Cytobacillus sp. IB215665: one gene and its partner. The protein of the gene in region 2 binds, or shares a complex with, the protein of the main gene of each other region. Links are inferred from orthologs where the notes say so. Each region holds a gene or a part of one and is shown on either strand. Other genes may lie near its edges. The genes, in order: groL and metK.

Region 1 (17,323 bases), on a different replicon or contig from region 2:
TATTAGTCACAAAAGCGATGTTAGCTGTTGATAAGTATAATGTCCAACAAGTATTATTAGCTGGTGGTGTAGCTGCTAATCAAGGGTTAAGAGCTGCTCTTAAAGAAAAATTTTCGTCAAAGGATGATATAGAATTAATTATTCCTCCGCTAACTCTATGTACAGATAATGCGGCAATGATTGCAGCAGCAGGTAGTGTATTATTTAAACAAGGAAAGCGTTCGGACATGGCTTTAAATGGGAACCCTGGCCTTGATATTGAGCAATAGTAAAATGAATAATAACATAACAGTGTTATGAAAGACCGTGATTCTTCCTAAGGATACGGTCTTTTTCCACACCTTTATCCACAGAAAAAATACTATTGTGGAAAATTAGTAACAAAAGCTAGTTTAAAAGCACTTTTGAAGCAAGTGGATAAGTGGATAACTTTGATAAAAACTGTGGATAATGTGTAAAAGTCGGTGTATAACATACATTACAATGAATTGTTTGTGGATAACTATGTGGAAGAGTCAACTACAATCCATATGAAGTGTAAGAAACATCTTTTTTGCAATAATTGTAGTGCTTATTGGGGGCTTGCGCTTCTCTTCTGTATCCCTAGCCTCTCGAGGTCGTTTCACTACAATCCTAAAAGGTAAAAAGCACCTTCTAGGATTGTAGTTCCAACGCTTGTCGAGGCAAAACAGTCGTCTCCACTTTTCTTCTAATCATGGAGTGTTTCCCATTCGGTCATTAATTGTTCTAGTTGCTCCTGGTACTGTGAGTTTTCTTCATTAATCACGGCCACTTTTTCGTGATCTTGAAAGATAGTTGGGTCACATAGGAGAGTCTCATTTTTATCTATTTTTTCTTCGAGTTTTGATATCTCTATTTCTAGCTCTTCGATTCTTCTTTTTCTTTGACGCTGTAATTTCTTCATTTCCTTGTCTTGTTCATAAGTCAGCTTCGTCTGTGTTTTATCTTCCTTGATTGAAGGACTAACTACTTTTTGTTCATTTAGCAGCTTAAGTTCTTCAATTTCTGCTTTCTTTGATATGAAATAATCATAGTCTCCCAAATATTCAGTAATACCGTTTGTAGTAAGTTCATACACTTTCGTAGCTAGTCGGTTTATAAAATAGCGGTCGTGGGAGACGAATAGAATTGTACCAGGATAGTCAATCAATGCATTTTCAAGTACTTCTTTACTATCCAAGTCTAAATGGTTTGTAGGCTCATCCAAAATTAACAGATTAGCTTTTTGTAACATAAGCTTTGCTAACGCAAGTCGTGCCTTTTGGCCACCACTAAGTGTTGATACCGGCTTCAACACATCATCACCTGAAAATAAAAAGTTGCCTAACACTGTCCTTATATCCTTCTCGGGTTTTGATGGGTACTCATCCCAAAGTTCATTAAGAACACTTTTATTTGAACTAAGATTTGCTTGTTCTTGGTCATAGTATCCAACTTTAACATTTGATCCAAAAGAAAATTCTCCTTGTAGGGCTTGTATCTTATTAATCGCTGCCTTGAGTAAAGTTGATTTCCCAATACCATTTGGACCTACCAAAGCTACACTGTCACTTTTCATGATTTGAAAATTGATATGTTGGATAATAGGCTTGTTGTTTTCATAAGAAACAGAAATGTCTTTAGCTTTTAAAACTTCATTTCCACTTTGACGTTCGATGTCGAAGTGGAACGAAGCCGATTTTTCATCTCCAGTAGGCTTATCTAGGACTGTCATTTTCTCCAGTTGTTTTCTTCTACTTTGTGCTCGTTTTGTTGTTGAAGCTCGTGCTAAGTTTCGTTGAACGAAATCCTTAAGCTTGGCAATTTCACCTTGCTGCTTTTCATAAAGCTTTAAATCGTGTTCATAATTTTCTGCTTTCTTCTTTAAATAATCACTATAATTACCGATGAATTTTGCTGAATTAGTTCGAGATATTTCGTATACTTGTGTAACGACTTTATCAAGGAAATAACGGTCATGAGATACGATGAGAATAGCTCCTGGATAGCCGAGTAAATATTGCTCCAACCAAGTAAGAGTATCAATGTCAAGGTGGTTAGTAGGCTCATCTAGTATTAATAAATTTGGCTTTGCTAATAATAGCTTCCCTAGAGCAAGCCTCGTTTTTTGACCACCACTTAAAGATGATATAGGTGTTGAGTAATTAAAGCTGGAAAACTGAAGTCCGTGTAGAACAGCTCGTACATCAGCTTCATATTGATAGCCACCTTGTTCTTTATATTGAATTTGTAAATGATCATACTCTTTTAATAGTTTGTCGTAATCTGCCTTGTTTGACATAAGGCTTTGATTGGACATTTTTTCTTCTAGTTTACGTAATTCTATCTCCATTTTTTTTAACGGTTCAAACACGGTTAACATTTCTTCCCAAATAGATAAGTCCGAATCTAAGCCACTATGCTGTGCTAAATATCCAATAGAAATATCTTTCGGTTTCATGACGCTTCCGCTATCATGAGACATGTATCCTGCTATTATTTTCAATAAGGTTGATTTTCCAGCGCCGTTACGGCCAACGACAGCTATTCTATCTTTCAATTGTACTTCTAGCTTTATATTCGATAAAATAAGATCAGATCCAAAATATTTTGTGAGCTGATTCACTTGTAACACTATCATGTTAGTTCACCTCTGTTATAATAGTTTTAGTGTATCTTAAAATGTATGAAATGAGCAATATTCTTTCACTGGATTCCAATGTTTAACTATCTAAGGTTTGAGAAGTGCTTATTTTTAACAATAGTTCAGTTTGATTTGTATGCGCTTTCTTAGTGAAGATATTTTAGACTTAGCTTTTATATCATGTACGATGTATAGGCTCTTTTCATAAAATTTTTTGCAATTGACCTCATTTATTAAGAGGAAAGAAGCTACGACCGCTAGGTTTATACGTATTTTCTCTTAAAACGAATAACAGCAATTAATGCGAAAAAAGCCTTGTACTAAGACATAAATAGGATTTCTCATAGTATTTGTTGCACCTTTTCATCATTAAAACTATAACAATAGGCTAAATTATTAATTACAATTGCCACACCACTTACGAAAAAGCCATTTACTAAGAAGGTGATAGAAACGGACTTGGGTGTACATATAGTTTTCACGCCTTGTTAAAGTAACGACAGGATTGTAAAAATAGTGTAGTATAGTCATATTGAGAGGTGAAAAGCAACAGTGTCTTCATTTACACATTTTAATGATCAAGGTAGAGCAAAGATGGTTGATATTTCTGAAAAGGGCGAAACATTAAGAACTGCTATAGCGAGATCAAGTATCTCAGTTAGTAAAGAAATTTATGAACAAATTATTCATTCAAAAATAAAAAAAGGGGATGTTTTAGCTGTAGCTCAAGTGGCTGGTATTATGGCTGCAAAAAAAACATCAGATATTATCCCGATGTGTCACCCAATTAGTTTAAAGGGTGTCGATATCACATTTACATGGGAAGAAGAAAAGCACTTATACAAGCTTATTATTATCGTAGAAGTTAAAACGAAGGGTAGTACAGGTGTTGAAATGGAAGCTTTAACTGCTGCTAGCACATGTGCCTTAACTGTTTATGACATGTGTAAAGCAGTTGATAAAGGTATGGTTATTGGTCCAACTTATTTATTAGAGAAGACTGGTGGAAAGAACGGAGACTTTATTAGAGAGCAGTGAATGAATAGCTGTTTGAATGTGGGGGAATAGAAGTGAATAACGAACAAACAAAAATTCCACAAGCTACTGCAAAGCGTTTACCATTGTATTATCGATTCATTAAAAATCTTCATGCTGCAGGTAAGCAGCGCGTATCTTCTGCTGAGTTAAGCGAGGCTGTAAAAGTAGATTCAGCAACAATACGTAGAGATTTTTCGTATTTTGGTGCTTTAGGTAAAAAAGGGTATGGTTATAATGTTAATTATTTATTAACGTTTTTTCGACAAACACTAGATCAAGATGAACTGACAAAAGTGGTGTTAATCGGGGTCGGGAATTTAGGTACTGCATTTTTAAATTACAATTTTATTAAAAATAATAATATGAAAATTGAACTTGCATTTGATGTTGATGAGCAAAAAATTGGCACTACAGTTGGAGATGTTCCTATTTATCATATGGATGATTTAGAAAAATATATTACCAAAGATGTAAGTGTTGCCATCTTAACTGTACCTGCACCAGTTGCTCAAGGGATGACCGATCGTTTAGTAGAAACAGGTATTAAGGGTATTTTGAATTTTACACCAGCTCGAATTAATGTACCTGACCATATTAGAATTCATCACATTGATTTAGCAGTTGAGTTACAATCTTTAGTATATTTCCTTAAAAACTACCCAACTGAATAGTAGCTCTACTGGCATTGTGGTCGTTTAGATGATCATCGAGTTATAATAACAATATATGCTTTATAATGATAGATCAGGAAAATTATTTGTAATTTATGATGGAGGTGAGACCAATTAACATAGGAATAGGAAGTCTTATATTAATTTTAGTGATCGCACTCGTTATCTTTGGTCCAAATAAGCTTCCTCAATTAGGAAAAGCTGCTGGAGAAACACTTAGAGAATTTAAGAGAGCGGCACAAGACATTGCAAATGAAAATAATAAAAAGAAGTAACATTAGGATGAGAAAGTATGAATGATAGTAAAGAAATGTCTGTATACGATCATATAGGAGAGCTAAGGAAGCGTCTAATTATCGCAGCCGTTTTCTTTGTTGTTGCTACAATTGGAAGCTTTTTTTTGGCTGAGCCAATCATTGTCTATTTACAACAGGCTGATGAAGCAAAAGAGCTGACGATGAATGCATTTTCCTTAACTGATCCAATAAAAATTTATATGCAATTTGCTTTTATTATAGCTTTTGTAATTACTGCACCAGTTATTTTATATCAGCTTTGGGCGTTTATTAGCCCAGGTCTATATGAAAAAGAACGGAAAATCACTTTAAGTTATATACCAATATCAGTGTTACTATTTTTAGGTGGAGTTTCATTTTCCTATTTTATTCTATTTCCATTTGTTATTGAGTTTATGACGAGGATATCTGAACGGCTAACGGTTAATCAAGTTATTGGCATAAATGAATACTTCCAATTTCTATTTAAAATCACTATTCCATTTGGAATATTGTTTCAGCTTCCTGTCGTTGTGATGTTTTTAACTAGACTTGGCATAGTCTCGCCTATGTTTTTAGCGAAAATAAGAAAATACGCATATTTCGTTTTACTAGTTATAGCAGCATTTATTACGCCACCAGAGCTCATTTCACATCTGATGGTGACGATACCTTTATTTATTCTATATGAAATAAGTATCTTTATCTCAAAAATAACCTATCGGAAAGTGGAAAAACTAGAACAGGAACTCCTGACTGAAAATGAGTAATAACCATACAATAAACCATAACAAAGTTAATCAAAGTGAGTTTTTACAAATTGTAGAGGCTCACTTTTTTCATGTAGTATTTTCTAGCGGTTATTTTGTGAGTATATGCAAGTATAAAGGTCGTATTAATATCTTATATAAAGCATTCAATAAATGAAGAAAGTAATGATGTTAATGAGCAATAAAACAACAAAATTGTTTGAGGTTGATTTATATAAACCTATTCAAGAGCATTTTATAGAACAGGGGTATGAAGTATATGGAGAAGTCAATCATTGTGATATAGCAGCTATAAAAGACGATGAGCTAGTGATCGTGGAGCTTAAGCTTAATATAAGTATAAAGCTGTTAATACAAGCTACTAAAAGGCAGCGTTTATCCGATCAGGTGTATATTGCTATCCCGAGGCCTACATATTCTTTGCGTTCTAAAAAATGGCAGGATATATGTTATTTGGTCAGAAGGTTAGAATTAGGCCTTATGATTGTAACTTTCAAAAATGGTACTGCACTGGTAGAAATCATTCTAGCCCCAGCTGACTTTGATCGGAAAAAAAGCATGCAAAGCAGCAAAAAAAAGAGAGATTTACTTTTAACTGAAATGCAAGGCAGGCATCGTGACCATAATGTTGGTGGAAGCAAGAATCAAAAAATCATGACGGCGTACAAAGAAAACTGTATTCATATTGCTTGTTGCCTCGAACGTTTAGGTCAGTTATCAACAAGTGATCTTCGCCAAATGGGAACGGGTGACAAAACTGTATCTATTCTTAATAAAAATTATTACGGCTGGTTTGAAAGGGTGCGAAGAGGAACTTATTCACTTAGTGATAAGGGTAAGAATGAGCTAACTTCATATCCACAACTTGTTCACTATTACGGTGAATTAATAGCAAATAAGCTTGGTTGATACAGAGAATGGTATTTTGGGTAACTCATATGTATTTAGAGAAGAAAAGATGTCCCGAACATATTCGTGCTTAGCAAAAAGCAACAATTAATGTGAAATTAGCCATAGAATAAAACAACCTTCCTGTTAACTAGGAAGGTTGTTAATTATTTTATATTTTTTAGTTTGTTATGAAAGATAAACATACGAATAGCCACTCCAAAATCAAGGGTGGCTACAAAAGACAATATGAGAGTGGGGAAATTCCAAATTGTTTCTTGAGCTGATTGAATTGCGAGATATGTGAAAACGATTCCTATAAAACTATATATAAATCCAAAAAATAAAGGTGAGCGGCGCATATGTTATAATCCTCCAATAATCGACTGCATTTGTTCCAGTTGTTGTCGCATTTGTTCAATGTCATCCTTGTAGATAGTTTGTATTAAGACCACAAATGTATTCATTGAAACGTGTGCAATAATAGGTACGAGTATTCTTTTTGTTTTCACATAAAGAAAGGCAAAAGTAAATCCCATTGAACTGTATATGAGTATGTGCTCTGGCTCACCATGAACTAGGGCGAATATGACAGAACTAATAAGTGCTGATATCCAAAAATTATATTTCTTATACAACGAGCCAAAAATGATCTTTCTAAAAATGATTTCCTCTAATATTGGTGCGATGATTGAAGTGACAATAATGAATAACGGGACCAATTCAAAAATTCCGATAAGCACTTCAGTATTTTCTGACCCTGGATTAATTCCAAGTAACATTTCAATATTTGCTGCTAAAGATTGTGCAAATAACGCAAGGAAAATACCTGCGATTGACCAGAAAATGGCTTTGCCAGTAGAGGGGTAATCTTCAGGAATCACTCTGTTAATCATATCTTTTTTCATAATGAAGAGAATAATCATTAATCCGAGGATAAAGCTAATTACAGCCCAATAACCAACCCTAATGACTAGCGCAATATCATTAGAATGAGCATCCTCGCCTACACCTAAAATTTCTAATAATGGCACACCTAAAGTCGCAGAAAATTGGACGATAATATACGCGATAATTACATACCAATAATGTCTTTCGAACGGTGGAAATATCTTTTTAATCAATAAAATAATCTCCTTTAAATGTTTGTTCATGCTGCTTTGGTTTAAAATAGTATTTTGCTATTTGGGAATGCCTTGTTTCCCTTCGCAGCTTTTAGAGGTCACCATGTCATTTTATCAGAAAGAAAAATCCCTATTCAAATGATATACCTTAATGATTTGACATTGTTAGCCTATTTAACGATTTTCATCATAGTTGTCCGATTAAAATATGCACTAATAATGTATGTCCGATATACACGGGTTAGTACAATACTTACCGTATTTTATCACAGTATTCTAACATACTCATGTATATTATGTTTTTTATGTTTATTCCTACGTATTTGTGACATAATTTTAAAGGGTTAAATGATAAAGATATTTACATAAGAAGGTATAAACTTTATTTCAATCATGTAAAACCTACTTAGCGTTCCAAATACATCAACATCAGCAATATTAACTCTACAGAGATCCTAGAAATGGGTTGTTTTTGATTTAAATAATGTTTTTCGTACTAAGCAATTGCCAAGTACTTAACTAGAGTTATGGCATCTTTCTTCTGTAAAGCAATGATAACCGTATAAAACACTTTTTCTATGCTGGTATCAATAGCGGCAAAGATTACGAAAAGAGTCTTTCTATATTGAAGACTATGACAAGAAATAAAGCCAAGCTCTAATTGTGTAATAAAAAATGGGACGAATGTCGTGGTTATACAAGGGAGAACTTGTCTATTTATGGGGTATATATGAAATTAGGAATTTTTTTCTGCTTTAGACTTGCAAAAACATGTGAGATTCATTAATATAATAGTTGTGTTAGCACTCAAGTATAGCGAGTGCTAATAGAAGAATATTGAACAATAATACCATTTAAATTATTTGAGGAGGTTGTTTCACTTGTTAAAGCCATTAGGTGATCGTGTTGTTATTCAAATTGAAGAAACAGAAGAAAAGACTGCAAGTGGTATCGTATTACCGGATACTGCAAAGGAAAAGCCTCAAGAAGGAAAAGTTGTAGCTGTTGGTTCTGGTCGAGTACTAGACAGCGGTGAGCGTGTAGCTCTTGAAGTAGCTGTAGGTGATAGTATCATCTTCTCAAAATATGCTGGTACTGAAGTAAAATCTGACGGTAAAGAATACTTAATCGTACGTGAAAGCGATATTTTAGCTGTACTTAGCTAATTTTATCCACCTTTGTACTTAACATAATGTGTAATGTTCAACAGCATATGGATTGAACATTATTTAATAGATTAGGAAAATTTGAGGAGGTAAAACAATATGGCAAAAGATATTAAATTTAGCGAAGAAGCACGCCGTTCTATGCTAAGTGGTGTAGATGCACTAGCTAATGCTGTAAAAGTTACATTAGGACCTAAAGGACGTAATGTAGTATTAGAGAAAAAATTTGGTTCTCCATTAATTACAAATGATGGTGTTACAATTGCAAAAGAAATCGAATTAGAAGATGCATTTGAAAACATGGGTGCAAAGCTAGTTGCTGAAGTAGCTAGTAAAACAAATGATGTAGCTGGTGACGGTACTACTACAGCAACTGTTTTAGCACAAGCAATGATTACTGAAGGTCTTAAAAACGTAACTGCTGGTGCAAACCCTATGGGCGTTCGTAAAGGAATTGAGAAGGCTACTAAAGTTGCAGTTGAAGAGCTTAAAGCAATCTCAAAACAGATTGAAGGTAAAGAATCAATCTCTCAAGTAGCTGCAATTTCTTCATCTGATGAAGAAGTAGGTCAATTAATTGCAGAAGCTATGGAACGTGTTGGTAATGATGGTGTTATCACTATTGAAGAATCAAAAGGCTTCGCAACTGAATTAGAAGTTGTTGAAGGTATGCAATTCGACCGTGGATATGCTTCACCATACATGGTTACTGATTCTGATAAAATGGAAGCTGTTTTAGAAAATCCATATATTTTAATCACTGATAAGAAAATTGCTAATATCCAAGAAGTGTTACCTGTATTAGAGCAAGTTGTTCAACAAGGTAAACCACTTTTAATGATTGCTGAAGATGTAGAAGGTGAAGCTTTAGCTACATTAGTAGTAAACAAACTTCGTGGTACATTTAATGCAGTAGCTGTTAAAGCTCCTGGATTCGGTGACCGTCGTAAAGCAATGCTTGAAGATATTTCTATCCTAACTGGTGCTGAAGTAATCACTGAAGACCTAGGATTAGACTTGAAAGCTACTACTGTTGCTCAATTAGGTCGTGCTTCAAAAGTTGTTGTAACAAAAGAAAATACAACAATTGTTGAAGGTACTGGCGCATCTGATAAAATTGCAGCACGTGTAAACCAAATTCGTACACAATTAGAAGAAACAACTTCTGAATTTGATAAAGAAAAATTACAAGAGCGCCTAGCTAAATTAGCTGGTGGCGTAGCGGTAATCAAAGTTGGTGCAGCTACAGAAACTGAATTAAAAGAACGTAAGCTACGTATCGAAGATGCTTTAAATGCAACTCGCGCAGCTGTTGAAGAAGGTATTGTTTCTGGTGGTGGTACTGCGCTAGTAAATGTACACAGCAAAGTAGCAGCAATTGAAGCTGACGGAGATAAAGCTACTGGTGTAAATATCGTCTTACGTGCACTTGAAGAGCCAATTAGACAAATCGCTCACAACGCTGGCCTAGAAGGATCTGTCGTTGTAGATCGTCTAAAACGTGAAGAAGTTGGAGTAGGCTTCAACGCAGCAACTGGCGAGTGGGTTAACATGATCGACACTGGTATCGTTGACCCAACAAAAGTTACTCGTTCAGCATTACAAAACGCAGCATCTGTTGCAGCAATGTTCTTAACAACTGAAGCTGTAGTAGCTGACCAACCTGAAGAAGGTGGCGCACCTGCTATGCCTGACATGGGCGGCATGGGTGGAATGGGCGGAATGGGCGGCATGATGTAATCTGCCCCTCAAACCCTTGATATAAAAGGATTTGCCTATATGATGTCCAGTATGGGTAACATTTAGGTAACGTGAGGTTATAAAAAATTAGAGGTTTTCCATTAGTTGAGCAAACTTTTGGGAAGCCTCTTTTTTCATAGACTTAGTAATATGTAAATACACATGTTTTGTCGTGTCATCATCTTTATGCCCAAGACGTTCCATGATTTCAGGTAAACTCACTTCAGCCTCTGCAAGTAATGATGTATGTGTATGTCTTAACGAGTGTGGAGTTAATTCAGAATATAGTCCTGAAATTTTTAATAATCACCTCATTCTGTTTTCATGTCTAACTTGTGATTGGTTTAGTAAACAAAAGGTAAGTTGTGTTTATTAAATAAAAATACACGAGTGATGAGGTGGTGAATAGTTTAATTTGAGATGGTTAGTTAAAAAACAAGATTTATATAGTGTTACTTACATCATAAGGACTTGATGGAAGGTAAGTATTTAAGTAATTCTTGTTCTATTTGGCGAAGAGTTTTCCCATCTGTCTCAATCCCATTTTTTTCTGCCATCCTTAGTGTTGATTTGTAATCTTCAGCAGTATAATACTCATCGTATATTTCAAATGTTCTTTTTTTACGTATTTCCATTATTTCTGCTAACAACTGCTCTGATGATTTGTCTTCAAAGTTAATTCCTAATTTATGCGCTTCCCTATATAGACTAATTTGTGATTTTCCTTCCATGATTTCTTGGTTAATTTCCACTTGAGTCTTGCCAGCTGTTTTTACACGAAAAGCGCTTATTCTCCGTTTTACCATTTCTTCTTCAGGTAAATGATCATCCCCTTCATATCCTATGATACTAAAGCCCTGTTTTCCGAGTATACGGTAGTAGTTATCCTTATTTATTTGATTTCCTTGTAAATCTATAATTCCACTTTCACCATCAAATTTTATCACTAGCTTGCCATCGAAAGTTTTTAAGCCCTCATAATCATACATCCAAAGAGATTTATCTTTAGAAAATTGATTAGATACACCCTTTACTCGATCAAAAAAATTGTTGTTATAAGCTAAAGTAATTACTGTTACACTTCCAAATGCAATAGTAGAAGCAACCACTGTTGCTACAATGATTTTCTTCATAATTAAGACTCCTTTAATATGTTTTAGTTTTGATTTTAAATGTATTGTAATGTCCAATTCTTAATATTATGGGTAGATATTTCTTAAGATTATCTTAATAAACCAAGCACGACATTAAAATGAGCTTAAAAGTATATCAATTTTTAGAGATGAATAATTTTAATATAAACGCATTAGTACATCGTTTCCTGAAAAAGGTAACACGAACTCTAGTTGAGTACGTGTTTATTAATACGAAAAATAACAATCAATGTGAAAACAACCACTTTAAAAAAACACCTCATAAGCCAATCTAAGGTGTTTTAAAAGAAACAGTTATTTATTATTCATTATTCATTATTCTTGGATTCCTTGATCCCATTAATAATAGCTAATTTTATTATCCAATAAAGAACGAAAAATTTAACAAACGCAATAAAAAATTGGTAAATTAATCCTTTGGTAAAATATGAGTTGACCAACAAATTTCTTATGTTTTCCATGATTTCGAACATAATTACCTCCAGTTAAAACTTGTGTATATATAAAGTGTTTTCTGTGTATTATTACCAAAAACATAAGAATTATATTAAACACAAGATAAGCAGCGAGTAACTTGGGGAGGTATAAGTAAAATGTTATGGAAACTCAAGAGTTACTGTGAAAGACTTGGATCTAAGAATCATATATATATAGTCAAATTGAATTTAACTACACAACGATAGTTTTATATTACAACTTTTACAGACATCTCCCCACACAATAATATTTAGAAAGCCATATATATATATATAATATTTAAGGGAGATGAGGGAATGAGTAACCAATTGTGTAGAGGTAATGGAGAAGGATTTGAGATAGTTGACTTTCAATTTCATATTCCTTCAACAAACCATGTGGACTTAGGATCTCTTTCAACTGATTCAAATTATCCTACAACAATTGCACTGTTAACACTAAATAACTTAAAGCCTGGTGATATTGTATTGCTAAGTTGGACATTTGTATTAAACAACCAAGGTGGTGATGAATTTACTCATCAAGTATGGAGAGGGGATACAACTATTCATAGGTCAATCAGAGGAATTGAAGGTGGCGGAGAAGATATTAGTATAACATCTTCTCAAACGATTGATAAAATTAATAGTTATCAATGTGCTACTTATAGATTAACTGGTTTTGCAAATAACCCTGACATAAACCTTAATGGTCCTGTTAATTTTAGCGCACAGCAATTAAGACCGAAGATCAAGTAATGAAATCTATAAGTTTACAAGTGGGTTAGGTGTTTTCGTAGTGAATTCCAATTTATAGTAAATAATGGTTAGTTTTTTTCTTTAAATAAAATAGGTACAAAAATCAATGAAAAAAAAATGAAATACTGCTGTGATTATTAATATAGAACCTATTTTCACAGTCCCCATGTAATTTTATAACTAAAAATAATAGTACCATACATTGTAAAGGAAAACGCCGAAGTTATGAAACTTAAGATAGATTATGTTTGATAGAAAAGAAGGAGAAGTTTATCGTACTAACTGTCCAGCATGTACATATACTTGTTTAACAATAAAGGAGCGGTAAAGGTAATAAAATTTGCTTGTAATAGTAGCTATGATTTCTTACTAAAGATAAAGCTTTGAAAAAGAGTTAAGGGGTGAACCGAGTCGCTAAAATTAAAGAAATTGATCTAAGCCAACAAACTAAGTTAAGTAATTGCATAAGTACAACAATATTAATGATCGAACAAGACAAGCTAAGCCACTGAGATGTAGGTATTTCCATTTGATAAATTCAACACTCACAATGTGATAAAAGAGGATTGGGAGTTTACAGAAAAAAGAAGAGGCTTATATACATACCTGACAATAGGAGGGCGCTAATCATTGCAGCATTTTAGTTGTGTGATGGGTGTCCTCTTTTAGTTGTTAAAAGAGGATGGTTTGAATGAAGTGAAAAATGTTACGTAAAATTCTATCAAATTTAACCAGAAGTGTGAAACAACGTAAGAAATATAAAAAAGGCTTTCGAGAATGGGAAAAGTTAATGAGATAAAACAGGAGTCGTTACTGAAAATTCTCGAATTCAAATAAAAGGTTGATAAAATCAGCAAAAAGCCCTTTAATGTACCTTTACTAAATGGACAGAAAGATTTACATATTTCTTTTTGGTTTTTTTGTAGCACAAAAAATGCTATAATGTTTTTAGGATTTTTGTGCTACAAAAAAGGAGTGTTTAAATGAATCAAATAACTTTTTCTTCATACGAAGAATTAGAGCAATTGTTGAAAGAAAAATTCTATAAGAAAGCAAAGTTTATCGGGTTAAGTGATGAAGAAATTCAGCTATCTATCATTTATAAAAAGAAAGCGAAAGATCTATGGGACAAGCATAATTGTCAACAGATTATTGAACAGTATGGCACTGTTACAATTGAGGCTTGGATGGATGAAGAAGGAAATAGGAGAACGAAAAGAGGAAGGCCTAGAAAAGAAAAGTCAGAAAAGCTTAGTTTTCCATTACACGTTCGATTGGATGAGGAGTCTTTTAAGAAACTTAATAATTATGCAAAGGAACATGATGTAAACTGTTCAACAGCAATTAGAATGATATTAAAAAATTTATAATTAGTGAATTGAAGGGCATTCGTAAATATAATTAAAGGTGTTTTTCAGGAGGATTGAAAATGAAAAAAAATCGTTTTAAATTTTGTTTTGATTTATTGATTGCAATTACATTTAGCTTATTATTTGCTCCAGCTATCACCAGTGTAGCATTTCATGAAATAGCTAGTATTTTATTGGCAGTAGCATTAATTATTCATTTATTTTTAAACAAAGATTGGATTATTGGTATGAGCAAAAAAATATTCTCAAAAAGAATAAGAGGCAAAGCCTTACTATCATACTTATTAAATATAACCCTGTTGTTAGATATGTTGTTTATTATGGTAAGTGGATTATTAATTTCCGAGGTTATCTTTCCTAATTTTAGATATTTCACAAGCATAAATTGGCTTGCTCTTCATATTATTTTGTCAATCCTCGGATTACTTATAGTTGGGGTTCATTTAGGATTACATTGGCAGTGGATCAAACAAATTGGAAGCCAATACCCTAAATTAAAGAAGCTATTTTCTTTTCGTAAACCTTCTCGGATAAAAATTTTACGTATAATGTTGATTATTGGGACGATTTTTTTGTTCGTCCAAATATTTAAACTGACTGTTGTATCGATTGATTTAGTTAGTGGTCCGAGTTTAGGTGCTGAAAAAAGTGCGGGAACAGAAGGGCATGAAAATCTATTTTCAGTTAACATATTAGGAATTTTACCAGTTTTCACAATCTATTCATGCCTTTTGGGTTCAATTGCTTTTTATACCAACTTAATTGAAAAAAGGGTCATGAATAAGAAACATACAAGGACGTCCTAATGGTGTTTCACTTTTCGAAAATTAATCAAAATAGGTAGCCAATGTTGTATTTTTTTCTAGTGAGATCAAAGTTTTAGAAAGAAACATATGTGAACATCCAAAGATTAACCTAGAGGAAGAAAGCTGAAACAAGTGACATAAAGTTAATGAAATAGTATTTTTGAATGCTGTAAATGTCTGCAGACCACCTAAAAGGTTATTAAAAAAATTTATTTTCATAATATAAAATACAGCAAGGTATTTAATCGTTTATTAGCTCCCTAACGACACCAAATGGGTAGGGAGTACATAAGTTACATTAGTATATATTTAGTCACCTTGTAACATTTAGTACCGCCTTTTACTAAAATGTACCCTATAGAATAAGCACTTTAAAAAGTCTTCTTATAGGGTACATTTTTGTTGTCTATAATTTGAAGCTTATACGACGAATAATGAAGAAGCAGCCGCCATTATATGCCATATTAGAAAGGCAAACTCTTATAGACGAATGATGAAAGCAACACAAGAACATAGGATTGTACCCAATCTGTTGGACCGACAATTTAAGTAAGTCCCTGGAAAAGTACTCCTCTAACCAATATCACATATTTATTTTACGTAAGGGGTCAGAAAGCCTATTTGTCCACTATTAAAGATGGATCGACCAGTGAAATCTTAGCCTATCACGTATCAGATCGTATAACCATGAATTTAGCTACAGAGAGCCTATTAAAGCTAAAGTAAGAGAAATTGTAAACCCTTTCTTAGTAAAAGTAAATAAATAGATTCATAAATCCTAACATGAATGGGAGCTTAAATAACTAAAAAGGTAGAGATATAAGTTTTATATAATTCTTCTCATGCCAATTTTTCATAAGCTAGAACAGTTAAGCTCCTTTTTTAAAACAACATAATATCTATTTAACAAAAATAAATTAGGGTAATAATTCAGTGAAAGAAAAAGTTTAGATAAAAGCAAATTTCGACAATTTTATTGAAAATTTTGAAATAAATTGTTGACTAAATAGTAAAAATATACTAAATTGTTATTTAGTAGACTTTATAGGATAAATTAGTATTAAAGGGATTTTTTTCTTTTTTATCTAAATTTAGCTTATTGGTCTACTGAAAAATTCTAAGAACTCGCGAGCTTCATTAGAAAAATATTATCTTAGAGGGGAGTCGGTTAAATGTTAGCAAAGTTAGCAAATCTTTTATCAGGAAATTCTAAATTACAAGGTGAATGTGTTGACGAGAGATGTGAATGTGGATTCTACACAATTTGTGGTTGGGATCCTTCAGTTGGAAGAAAAGTGTGTTTCTGCACAAGAATCAAATAATTGTATATTACATCTAACGTAATATCTAAATAGCTTTCTCAGTTAATTAGTTAATATATAACTATTGAGTGCACTCATATTATTAACTAGTATGAAAAAAGACTGATAATTAACATAAGTAATTATCAGTCTTTTTTCTTGTAAATTAATCTTTTTATGTGTTAGAGGAGACATCATGAAAAATAACTATTATAAAAGATCATTCTATCTTGTCTTTAAATATGCAAAGTATTGGGTATTACTGTCTCTCATTTTCGCAATCATTACAGGGTTTGTGCCAATTATTACGGTTTGGCTATCAAAGGAAATTATTAACTTTATATCATCCGTATTAAGAGGGGATAATGATATTAATAGTCACCAACTTTGGCTATTATTATTTCTACAATTAATTGTACTTATTATCCAAAAATCTATTGGAAATATTAAGTTATATATAAATTCAAAGTACGAAAAAAAACTTGATTATATTTTGGAAAAGATGGTATCAGAAAAGTCAGTCGGGTCTCCTTTAGCATTTTTTGAAAATGCAAAGTTTCATAATCATCTAGATAGAATTCAATATAATAAAGGAATTAGGTTGATGTCACCTGTAGTGTCTACTTTGAACATCTTTGAAGGAATAATTACTCTTACAAGCTTATTTATCTTTTTAATTTCATACCATTGGCTACTGATAGTGATTGTAATGGTAATTGTCATACCGATTATTTACTTAAGAGTAAAATACGGTAAGATGGAATTTCAAATGCATTTACACCAAACTCCTAAAGCAAGAGAGCAAGCATATCTCTCAGCATTACTTACTAATCGTGTCAGTGCAAGTGAGATAAGAATATTTAATCTTAAAGATTTCTTTCTTAATAGATGGGCATTTCTATTTAAAAAAATTAGTAAAGAATATTTAACTCTTATAAAGTCTAGAGAGTTTGCAAATATATGTATTAATGTGTTGTCATCAGCTTTATATTTTCTAGTAAGTGTTTTTTTATTGAAGTTTGTAAGAAATAAATCAATCCAAATAGGGGATTTTGTAAGTGTTCTTCAATCAGTGCAAGCTGCCGAAAGAAGCCTAATTGATATTTCATACAATATAGGTGAAATATACAGTGATAGTCTTTATATTAGAGATCTTTTTGAG
Region 2 (9,293 bases):
TTCATGACGTTGATGATTTGCTGTATTGTTTACACAGCCAATGAATCCACACATTATGTAAGTCACCTACTAATTCGTATTTATATATTTAAGAATTATATCATATTTGGCTAGTGAATTGAGAGTGTTAGTAGTATACACAATTTTCCTTTTAATTTAATCAGAAAGGTCCTTTTCGTAAACTTTGTTGCTATTTTTACTAAAAGTCTTTTTGTAAACTCTGTTGCTATTGTTACCAAATTAATACCATAAAAAGTGGTTTTATACGTTAGTCATCGTTGTACAGAAGAAATGATGCCACGGACACTAAATGTATAAGTATTTATTTCTTAAATTGAAAAATAGCCTTCAATGCGAAAATAGCCTTCTGCAAAAATAATCGCTCCTACATTTCGCTTAATATTAATTATTTTCTTTCATTTATAAAGGAAATTTTAATTAGAGTAGAGAAATAGTTTTTAAAATTCTGAAAAATCAGGAGGGTTACTTGTGGACTATCGTGAACATGAGGTACTAAAATTCATTAACGTAAATTTTCCTAACCTAGAACTTGAAATTCAGAACTTGTCTTTGTTTCCTTTTGGCAAACGAATAATTGATATTAATGGCTATGAGATATTCGTTTACTACTGTCCTTTTTCTGATAGTGTTAAAACGATATTTCCTAATGTAGCAGAAGTAAGAGCCCATCTTAGTTAATACCTATAAAAAATATTGTCATTCATAGTGAGGGCAGACCTCACATACAGAATATGTTGTATGTGAGGTCTGCCCTTTAGTTATTGCTTTGTAGTTATTTATTAAGGTACTTTTGTTAATTTTGTTGCTATTGTCATTTAAGTAGAGCAGCAATAATGATACTGAAAAGCAACAATCAATCCGAAAGCAACCTTTATTAATTACTTCGAGATAATGCTTGTTCTTTTAACACTTCTGCTTTATCAGTACGTTCCCACGTAAGATCAACATCAGTACGTCCAAAATGTCCATATGCTGCTGTTTGCTTATAAATTGGACGTCGTAAATCAAGCATATTTATAATCCCAGCTGGACGTAAGTCAAAATTATTACGAATGAGGTCAACTAAAACTTCATCAGCAACCTTACCTGTTTCGAATGTATTTACTGAAATGGATACAGGCTGTGCGACCCCGATTGCATATGCTAACTGAACTTCCAACTTATCAGCTAAGCCAGCTGCCACCAAATTCTTTGCAACATAACGTGCAGCATATGCAGCTGATCGATCAACTTTTGTAGGATCCTTACCAGAGAATGCTCCCCCTCCGTGACGGGCATATCCTCCATACGTATCAACAATTATTTTGCGCCCTGTTAATCCGGCGTCTCCTTGTGGACCACCTATTACAAATCGACCTGTCGGATTTATAAAGTATTTTGTATCAGCATCAATCAATTCTTTAGGAACAACATGGCTTATAACATGCTCCTTAATGTTTCGTTGAATTTGTTCTAATGTGATCTCTGGGTGATGTTGAGTAGAAATTACAATCGTATCTATGCGAACTGGTTTATTATTTTCATCATACTCAACAGTTACTTGGGTCTTACCATCTGGTCGTAAATATGGAAGAATTTCTTCTTTTCTTACCTTTGTTAAGCGTTGTGCCAATTTATGAGCTAATGAGATTGGTAACGGCATTAATTCTTTTGTTTCATTACAAGCATATCCGAACATTAAGCCCTGGTCACCAGCTCCAATTGCATCTATCTCTTCATCTGTCATTGACCCTTCACGAGCTTCAAGTGCTTGATCGACACCCATTGCAATGTCAGGCGATTGCTCATCAATAGATGTTAATACCGCACAGGTTTCTGAATCAAAACCATATTTTGCACGTGTGTAGCCGATGGTCCGTACAGTTTCACGTACGATCTTAGGAATATCAACATACGTCGATGTAGTAATTTCCCCAGCAACCAAGGCCATCCCTGTTGTCACGGTCGTTTCGCATGCAACACGAGCGTTAGGGTCATTTGTTAAGATAGCATCAAGAATGGAATCTGATATTTGGTCACAAATTTTATCAGGGTGACCTTCAGTTACAGATTCAGAAGTAAATAAGTGACGTTTTTTTGTCATAGCTTTTCCTCCTTTATGAAGCAAACTACTTCATATAGTTATATTTTGAAACGGAACTCATTCCCATATTACTTTCCAAAATTTCAAACTTTTTACTGGAAATAAATAAAACCTCTCCTACAAATCATGAGGAAAGGTTTGACATACTCGATTCACGCCTTTCACTCTTATCGTTCAAGACAAGTGCCTTGCACCAGGTTAGCACCTTATCACAATTAAGAACAAAGCAGATTATTTTCTCATAATCTGAAAATATAGTGATGGTTGCTGGGCTTCATAGGGCCTGTCCCTCCACCAGCTCGGGATAAGAGAGTATCCGTTCAACACAATATATTAACGTAGTAAACAGTATCATGTCAACATAGTTAAGAGCTGAATTGTTCATTAAATTATCGTTATGTATCTTTTACAAAGAATGGTACGATTATGTTGAATCCAGTATAAAATAATTATAAATAGTATAGACTATTTGAGTTAATGTGTTATACTATTTTTAAGTTATGAATTGTTAACGACATTATTAAAACGTAAAGGAAGGTTTTGATCATGAATTCTGTTAGTGTATCATGCGAATTATCAAGTTTACTAGCTCGTAAAAATACATTACACAATTTATCCGTCCCTACTCTCGTTGAAAGTGTGTTAAATAGAAAAGAAGGCACTTTAACTTCTTCAGGTGCCATACTATCTACAACAGGAAAATATACTGGACGATCACCAAAAGATAAATATATTGTAGATGAGCCATCTACAAGAGGTAAAATAGATTGGGGAACAGTAAATCAGCCTATTTCACAGGAATCATTTGACAATCTCTATAATAAAGTACTCGATTATTTAGCTAACAAAGATGAAATTTATGTATTTAATGGGTTCGCAGGTGCTGATAAAAAATATCAACTTCCTATTCAAGTGATTAATGAATATGCATGGCACAATTTATTTGCACATCAGCTATTTATTCGTCCTACTGAGGAGGAATTACAATCGCATACCGCTGACTTCACTGTCATTTCTGCGCCAAATTTCAAAGCAGACCCTGCAATTGATGGAACAAGATCGGAAACATTTATTATTATTTCATTTGAAAAACGCACAGTGCTTATAGGTGGAACAGAGTATGCAGGTGAGATGAAAAAATCAATATTTTCTGTCATGAACTACCTTCTCCCTGAAAAAGAGATTTTATCCATGCATTGTTCAGCCAATATTGGTCAAGAAGGAGATGTCGCTTTATTCTTCGGGTTATCAGGAACGGGAAAAACAACCCTTTCAGCTGATGCGAACAGACGGTTAATAGGGGACGATGAACATGGATGGTCAGCAAATGGAGTGTTTAATATAGAGGGTGGCTGTTACGCCAAGTGTATAAACTTATCCCGAGAGAAGGAACCACAGATTTACGATGCGATTCGATTCGGTTCAGTACTAGAAAATGTCATCGTTGATGATTGCTCAAGAAACCCTGATTATGACAATTCTTCTCTAACAGAAAACACTCGAGCTGCTTACCCTATACAAGCAATCGATAATATCATTTTTCCTAGCATTGCAAGTCACCCTAATACGATCATTTTTTTAACAGCTGATGCTTTCGGTGTTTTACCTCCTATTAGTAAACTATCGAAGGAACAAGCAATGTACCATTTTCTAAGTGGGTATACGAGTAAGCTTGCTGGAACAGAGCGAGGAATCACTTCTCCACAAGCTACATTTTCAACTTGCTTTGGTTCACCATTCTTACCATTGCCAGCTACACGTTATGCAAAAATGTTAGGTGATAAGATTGATGAACATGGTGCTCAAGTATACCTTGTGAATACAGGCTGGACTGGTGGAGAATATGGTGTAGGTAACCGAATGAAACTTGAATTTACTCGTTCAATGGTACGTTCTGCTTTAGAAGGAGAATTAACCAATGTTGAAACAATAAAAGAAGGTATATTTGGTTTAGAAATACCATTACATGTTCCCGGTGTACCTGATGATGTACTACAGCCAATAAAAACATGGGCAAATCAACAAGAATACGTTGATAAAGCAACTGAACTAGCAGCAAAATTCCAAGAGAACTTTAAAAAGTTTAGTAATATTGATGAGAAGATAGAACAATTAGGTGGACCTTCATTAATAGCTAACTAATTACTTACTACTCTATATACACTTTCATCATGCATGATACTTAGAATAATAATAACAACAAAGGGTCTGACCCCATTAATAAAAATGGGTCTGACCCTTTTACTCTTTACTAAGGTTAGTATTATTGTAATCATTCGTCTAGGATTGCTGTATGCGAACAAAGTAATCAACACTAATTTCTTATTCTTCTTTTCTTTATAAAAGGCTGTTTTTCAGATTGATTGTTGCCTTAGTTCTAAGATACACGTTTACAGGCATCTTTTCTACTTTTACATATCAAGCTCTCATAAAACTCAGCATTATCACATTATTAGTAAAAACAACTACATCGTTTACGAAAAGAGCCTTACTGTTAAATGTTGTACAACAGCCTCAAAATGTAAAAAAGCATTGATTTTGCCGGATAAAGTATCCCAATCCCTTAGTTTGTTGAATGTAAAGAAATCAGCCGGTAAGTGATCACAGTTTTATTATTTTCTAATTCAACCTTATCAATTACCCCTTCTCCACTTATATCTCCCCCTATAGTTCTTTTTACCTCTAATGGGATGTCGAGTGGATATAGACGGTAACCTGTTTTTTCTAGAGTGAAAATATTTTCTCCTAACCTTTTTTCTTTTCCCTTCGTAACAATCATTGTATTTAATTCAAGAGGCATACCCATTTTAAACGCTCCTTTAACATAGTTATCCTTTTATGACTATTTTATCATGGTGCTTATTGATTTTTCATCCACTCAGTAAGTCTTTTTACAATTTTTCTATTTTCAGCAGGAGGAAAGTAATGGGTATATTCGTCAAAATACCATGTAGTTACGCTTTTATTAAGCTCTTTCAGTCTATTTTCAAGTCTATATGCATGTTGTATGGTCACATTGCTATCGTTTTTACCATGGATAATTAAAATAGGTGCATGTAATTGTTCTAGCGTATAGAGAGGTGTACGTATTTTGTATCTATCTGGATACTTATTAGGTGTTCCTCCAATAACTCTTTTCAGCATACGTCGTAGATCAATTCTTTCGTTATATGTAAGTGTCATATCAGAAACACCACCCCAAGTTACAACTGATTTTACATTGTGTTCTATAATCCCTGTGAAAAGTGCCATGACACCTCCACGTGAAAAACCAAATACATGAATCCTATCTTCAAAAACGCTATCAAGCTGTTCTAGTACTCGGTAACTTGCAACGGCATCATGCCTATCATTACCAGCAAAGTCTTCATTACCTTCTCCGCCTTGATTTCCACGATAAAAAGGCGCCATGACTACAAAACCTTCTGAAGCAAATTGGACGATGCGCCCAACACGAACTTTACCAACATTTTTTATTCCGCCTCTTAAATATAAAAAACCATCATGCTTACCTACTCTTTTCGGTTCGGCTAATAATCCCTTCACTTTCAAACCGTTACTTAAATATGTTAATTCATATAAAAGGATATTTGGATTAGGCGAAGGTAACCGCTGTCTTTCAATAACATGTCCATCTCTACATTCCAAGCTGATCCCCTCCTTCTACTTCAGAATATAGCATGGAAAAGTATTTATGTTGTTTATGCTGTGATAAACACAATGTATTAATTAAGCAACGATTGTTACTAATCCTGAACAGCTAGTTTGACTTTGAGATGTACGATGATAACAAGAAGGATGGTTGTAGAACAATTTATCTCTTAGGTCGAAAAACAACAATCTCTGGGGAAACAATCAAAATAAGTAACTAAAGTTATTATGAGCTTCTATGTTAAATTCTCTACATACTATTTTCACATGTCAACTACTCTACATTCTAACAGTGTAAGTATTGAAGTGACATTCATAGGCGTTCACCTTTTCGAATGGTGCTTCATAAACTATCTTAGCTTAGAAAAGTATATAGGAGGAACTGGCAATGAAGAAAAAAATAAGCTTTATATTTCTTGTAGCATTTCTAATCTTCATACCATTGTCTGGGTGTAATGAACAACAAATACAAAAATTACGTGTTGCTGAAGTAACCCATTCAATATTTTATGCCCCACAGTATGTTGCATTTTCTGAAGGATTCTTTGAAAAGGAAGGGCTGGAAGTAGAGTTGACAACGACATGGGGTGGCGATAAAACGATGACAACTTTGCTATCTGACGGTGCCGATATTGCATTAGTTGGCTCAGAAACGACAATATACGTCCATGCTCAAGATGCTAATGATCCTGTAATAAATTTTGCTCAACTAACTCAAACCGATGGGACTTTTTTAGTTTCACGCACTAACATCAATAATTTTTCCTGGGACCAACTGAAAGGAAGTACTTTCCTCGGTCAACGCAAAGGTGGTATGCCGCAAATGGTTGGAGAGTTCGTATTAAAGAATCAGGGTATTGATCCACACAAAGATTTAGATTTAATTCAAAATATTGAATTTGCTAATATTGCAAGCGCATTTGCAGCTGGAACAGGAGATTATGTGCAGCTTTTCGAACCAACAGCAAGTATATTTGAACAAGAAGGAACAGGATATATTATTGCATCATTTGGCAAGGAGTCTGGATATGTTCCATATACTACCTTTATGGCAAAAAGCAGCTTTATGGAAGAAAATAGTGAAGCAATAGAAAAGTTTACTCGAGCGATATATCAAGCACAACAATGGGTTGACTCTCATGATGCAGCAGAAATTGCACAATCAATTCATACCTTTTTTGAGGATACATCAATAGAATTAATTGAAACAGTAGTTGATCGATACAAAAGTCAAGGCTCATATGCTACCAATCCAATCTTGGATGCAACTGAATGGAATAACCTTCAAGACATAATGGATGAAGCTGGCGAACTACCTTTACGAGTAGATCATGAAACATTAGTCAACACTGATATTGCTGAAAAGGTGATGTCCAAATAAGAGGTGATGATTCATGAGTTTTTTATTAATAAACAATATACATCACACATATTTTTCTAAATCATCAGCAACTACCGCACTCGAGAATATTAACCTAGCAATTAAAGAAGGAGAATTTATTTCATTTATTGGACCAAGTGGCTGTGGGAAGACAACGCTACTTTCCATTATTGCTGGACTTTTACAGCCCACTAAAGGTGATGTTCTTTTAAAAGACACCAAAGTGACAGCATCAACTCACACTGTCGGCTACATGCTTCAGCAAGATTATTTATTTCCTTGGAGAACGATTGAAGAAAATATTTTATTAGGATTAAAACTCAATCATAAATTATGTGATAGAACAAAAGAGAAAGCTATTCAGCTATTACAAGAAATCGGGTTAGAGGGAACCGAAAATCTGTACCCAAGACAACTCTCTGGAGGGATGCGTCAAAGAGCAGCGCTAGTGAGAACATTAGTAACAGATCCACAAATTTTTTTACTGGATGAACCTTTTTCTGCACTTGACTTTCAAACGAAACTTAAATTAGAAGATCTCGTATCAAACACTTTAAAGGAATACAACAAAACTACACTACTTGTAACACATGATATTGGAGAAGCAATTGCAATGAGCGACCGCATTATATTACTGGATGCAAATCCAGGTAGAATATCCGAAACATTCGTTATTCCAAACACATTAAGTGAACTACCTCCATTTAATGCTAGGCAACACCCCATATATGCTGACCTTTTCCAGAAGGTCTGGAAGGAGTTGGATAAATTTGACACCTCAAACAAAATATAGCGACCTTCATGCCCAATACTTGTATCAGCTAAAAAAAGAAAAACGCGTAGTAAGAATTTATCAACTGCTCATTTTTATTGTATTTTTTTCAAGTTGGGAAATAGCTAGCTACTTTAAGTTGATAGATCCACTATTATTCAGTTCTCCTTCAAAAATCACAAAATTATTAATTGAAAAAGTAGCAGATGGCTCAATATTTGTTCATATAGGTGTCACATTATTTGAAACCGTGCTTGGCTTTATTTTAGGCACCTTATTAGGAACCATCCTGGCTGCACTTTTATGGTGGTCACCACGCCTTTCCAACATATTAGACCCTTACCTTGTTATTTTAAATGCGATGCCGAAGGTTGCACTAGGACCTATATTAATCGTTGCCTTAGGACCTGGATTTACGTCCATTATCGCTATGGGAACTATCATATCAGTAATTATTACAACAATTGTTGTTTACACCTCTTTTAAAGAGTTAGATCCAAATTATTTAAAAGTATTACACTCATTTGGAGCTTCCAAAAGACAATCATTTTTCGAAGCAGTACTTCCTTCTTCATTTCCAACGATCATTTCAACACTTAAAGTCAATGTAGGACTTTCATGGGTTGGTGTAATCGTAGGGGAATTTTTAGTATCTGGTAAAGGACTTGGGTACATGATTATTTATGGTTTTCAAGTATTTAACTTCACACTCGTTCTCCTCAGTTTATTAATTATTGCAGTTTTTGCTACAATTATGTACCATGGCGTTGAATACCTAGAAAGAAAACTGATCAAAGACGTATAAATGGAACTATAGGGCAAAAGAAAGATACACCAGCCTTGCTAATCAAAAACTAAAAACAATTAAAGCTCGCACAAGGACCTGAAGATATATAGACCTTGTTGCGAGCTTATTGTTTATTCATTAATTAATTCTCTTATTCGGTTAAGACTATTTTGTAGCACCCCATCCTTCATAATAAAGCTATAAGAATCATTATAAGCAATATTTTCAGGCAGATGATCGAGTAAAACAGGCCCCTTTGTTTCGTAGTATGTTGGTTGTTCCTCAATTGAGTTGATACTTGCAAAATAGATATTTTTTATAATCCTCTTCTCTTTTCCCATCACCATATATTGACCTATATACCGAAGATCAATAATGTTACCACCTGTTTCCTCCTTCACTTCACGAATTGCTGCTTGTTCTGGAGTTTCTCCTTCTTCGACATTACCACCGGGGAATTCTAGGCCTCGTGTAGCATGATTTGTTACAAGCCATTGTTTGTAAAACCTACATATGACCCACACATGCTTAGGAGATAAAGAAAATGGATGATTGTCAAATGAGAGGTAAACATCATTAAAATAATAGTCCTTAAATT

What was found.
Region 1: the proteins of metK (region 2) and groL are in contact, whole or in part, in a cryo-EM structure (PDB 8P4O), measured with the Escherichia coli proteins. The link is inferred for Cytobacillus sp. IB215665 from one-to-one orthologs.

The regions. Positions count from the first base shown.
Region 1 is NZ_JAXBME010000029.1:12,981-30,303, reverse strand. Bases 8,020-10,995 are described here. They hold groL (chaperonin GroEL), read left to right. Parts: upstream 8,020-8,675; coding sequence 8,676-10,316; downstream 10,317-10,995. Other genes in these bases: SLH52_RS22335 (hypothetical protein), read right to left, coding at 10,778-10,995; groES (co-chaperone GroES), read left to right, coding at 8,292-8,576. In the rest of the region: tRNA (adenosine(37)-N6)-threonylcarbamoyltransferase complex transferase subunit TsaD, read left to right, coding at 1-269; SLH52_RS22390 (ABC-F family ATP-binding cassette domain-containing protein), read right to left, coding at 710-2,641; cyclic pyranopterin monophosphate synthase MoaC, read left to right, coding at 3,197-3,682; SLH52_RS22380 (redox-sensing transcriptional repressor Rex), read left to right, coding at 3,715-4,353; SLH52_RS22375 (twin-arginine translocase TatA/TatE family subunit), read left to right, coding at 4,449-4,628; twin-arginine translocase subunit TatC, read left to right, coding at 4,646-5,398; SLH52_RS22365 (DUF2161 domain-containing phosphodiesterase), read left to right, coding at 5,552-6,307; SLH52_RS22360 (YdiK family protein), read right to left, coding at 6,454-6,648; SLH52_RS22355 (type II CAAX endopeptidase family protein), read right to left, coding at 6,652-7,410; more of SLH52_RS22335, read right to left, coding at 10,996-11,449; SLH52_RS22330 (hypothetical protein), read left to right, coding at 12,244-12,684; SLH52_RS22325 (hypothetical protein), read left to right, coding at 13,668-14,054; SLH52_RS22320 (DUF4405 domain-containing protein), read left to right, coding at 14,114-14,860; SLH52_RS22310 (ABC transporter ATP-binding protein), read left to right, coding at 16,358-17,323.
Region 2 is NZ_JAXBME010000021.1:44,484-53,776, reverse strand. The notes cover bases 1-2,865. They hold metK (methionine adenosyltransferase), read right to left. Parts: upstream 2,105-2,865; coding sequence 896-2,104; downstream 1-895. Other genes in these bases: pckA (phosphoenolpyruvate carboxykinase (ATP)), read left to right, coding at 2,651-2,865; SLH52_RS19985 (hypothetical protein), read left to right, coding at 490-699; asnB (asparagine synthase (glutamine-hydrolyzing)), read right to left, coding at 1-54. Also shown: more of pckA, read left to right, coding at 2,866-4,246; SLH52_RS19970 (DUF2584 domain-containing protein), read right to left, coding at 4,668-4,910; SLH52_RS19965 (alpha/beta hydrolase family protein), read right to left, coding at 4,964-5,752; SLH52_RS19960 (ABC transporter substrate-binding protein), read left to right, coding at 6,144-7,136; SLH52_RS19955 (ABC transporter ATP-binding protein), read left to right, coding at 7,150-7,929; SLH52_RS19950 (ABC transporter permease), read left to right, coding at 7,907-8,713; ytkD (RNA deprotection pyrophosphohydrolase), read right to left, coding at 8,827-9,293. UniProt on the Escherichia coli protein: Catalyzes the formation of S-adenosylmethionine (AdoMet) from methionine and ATP.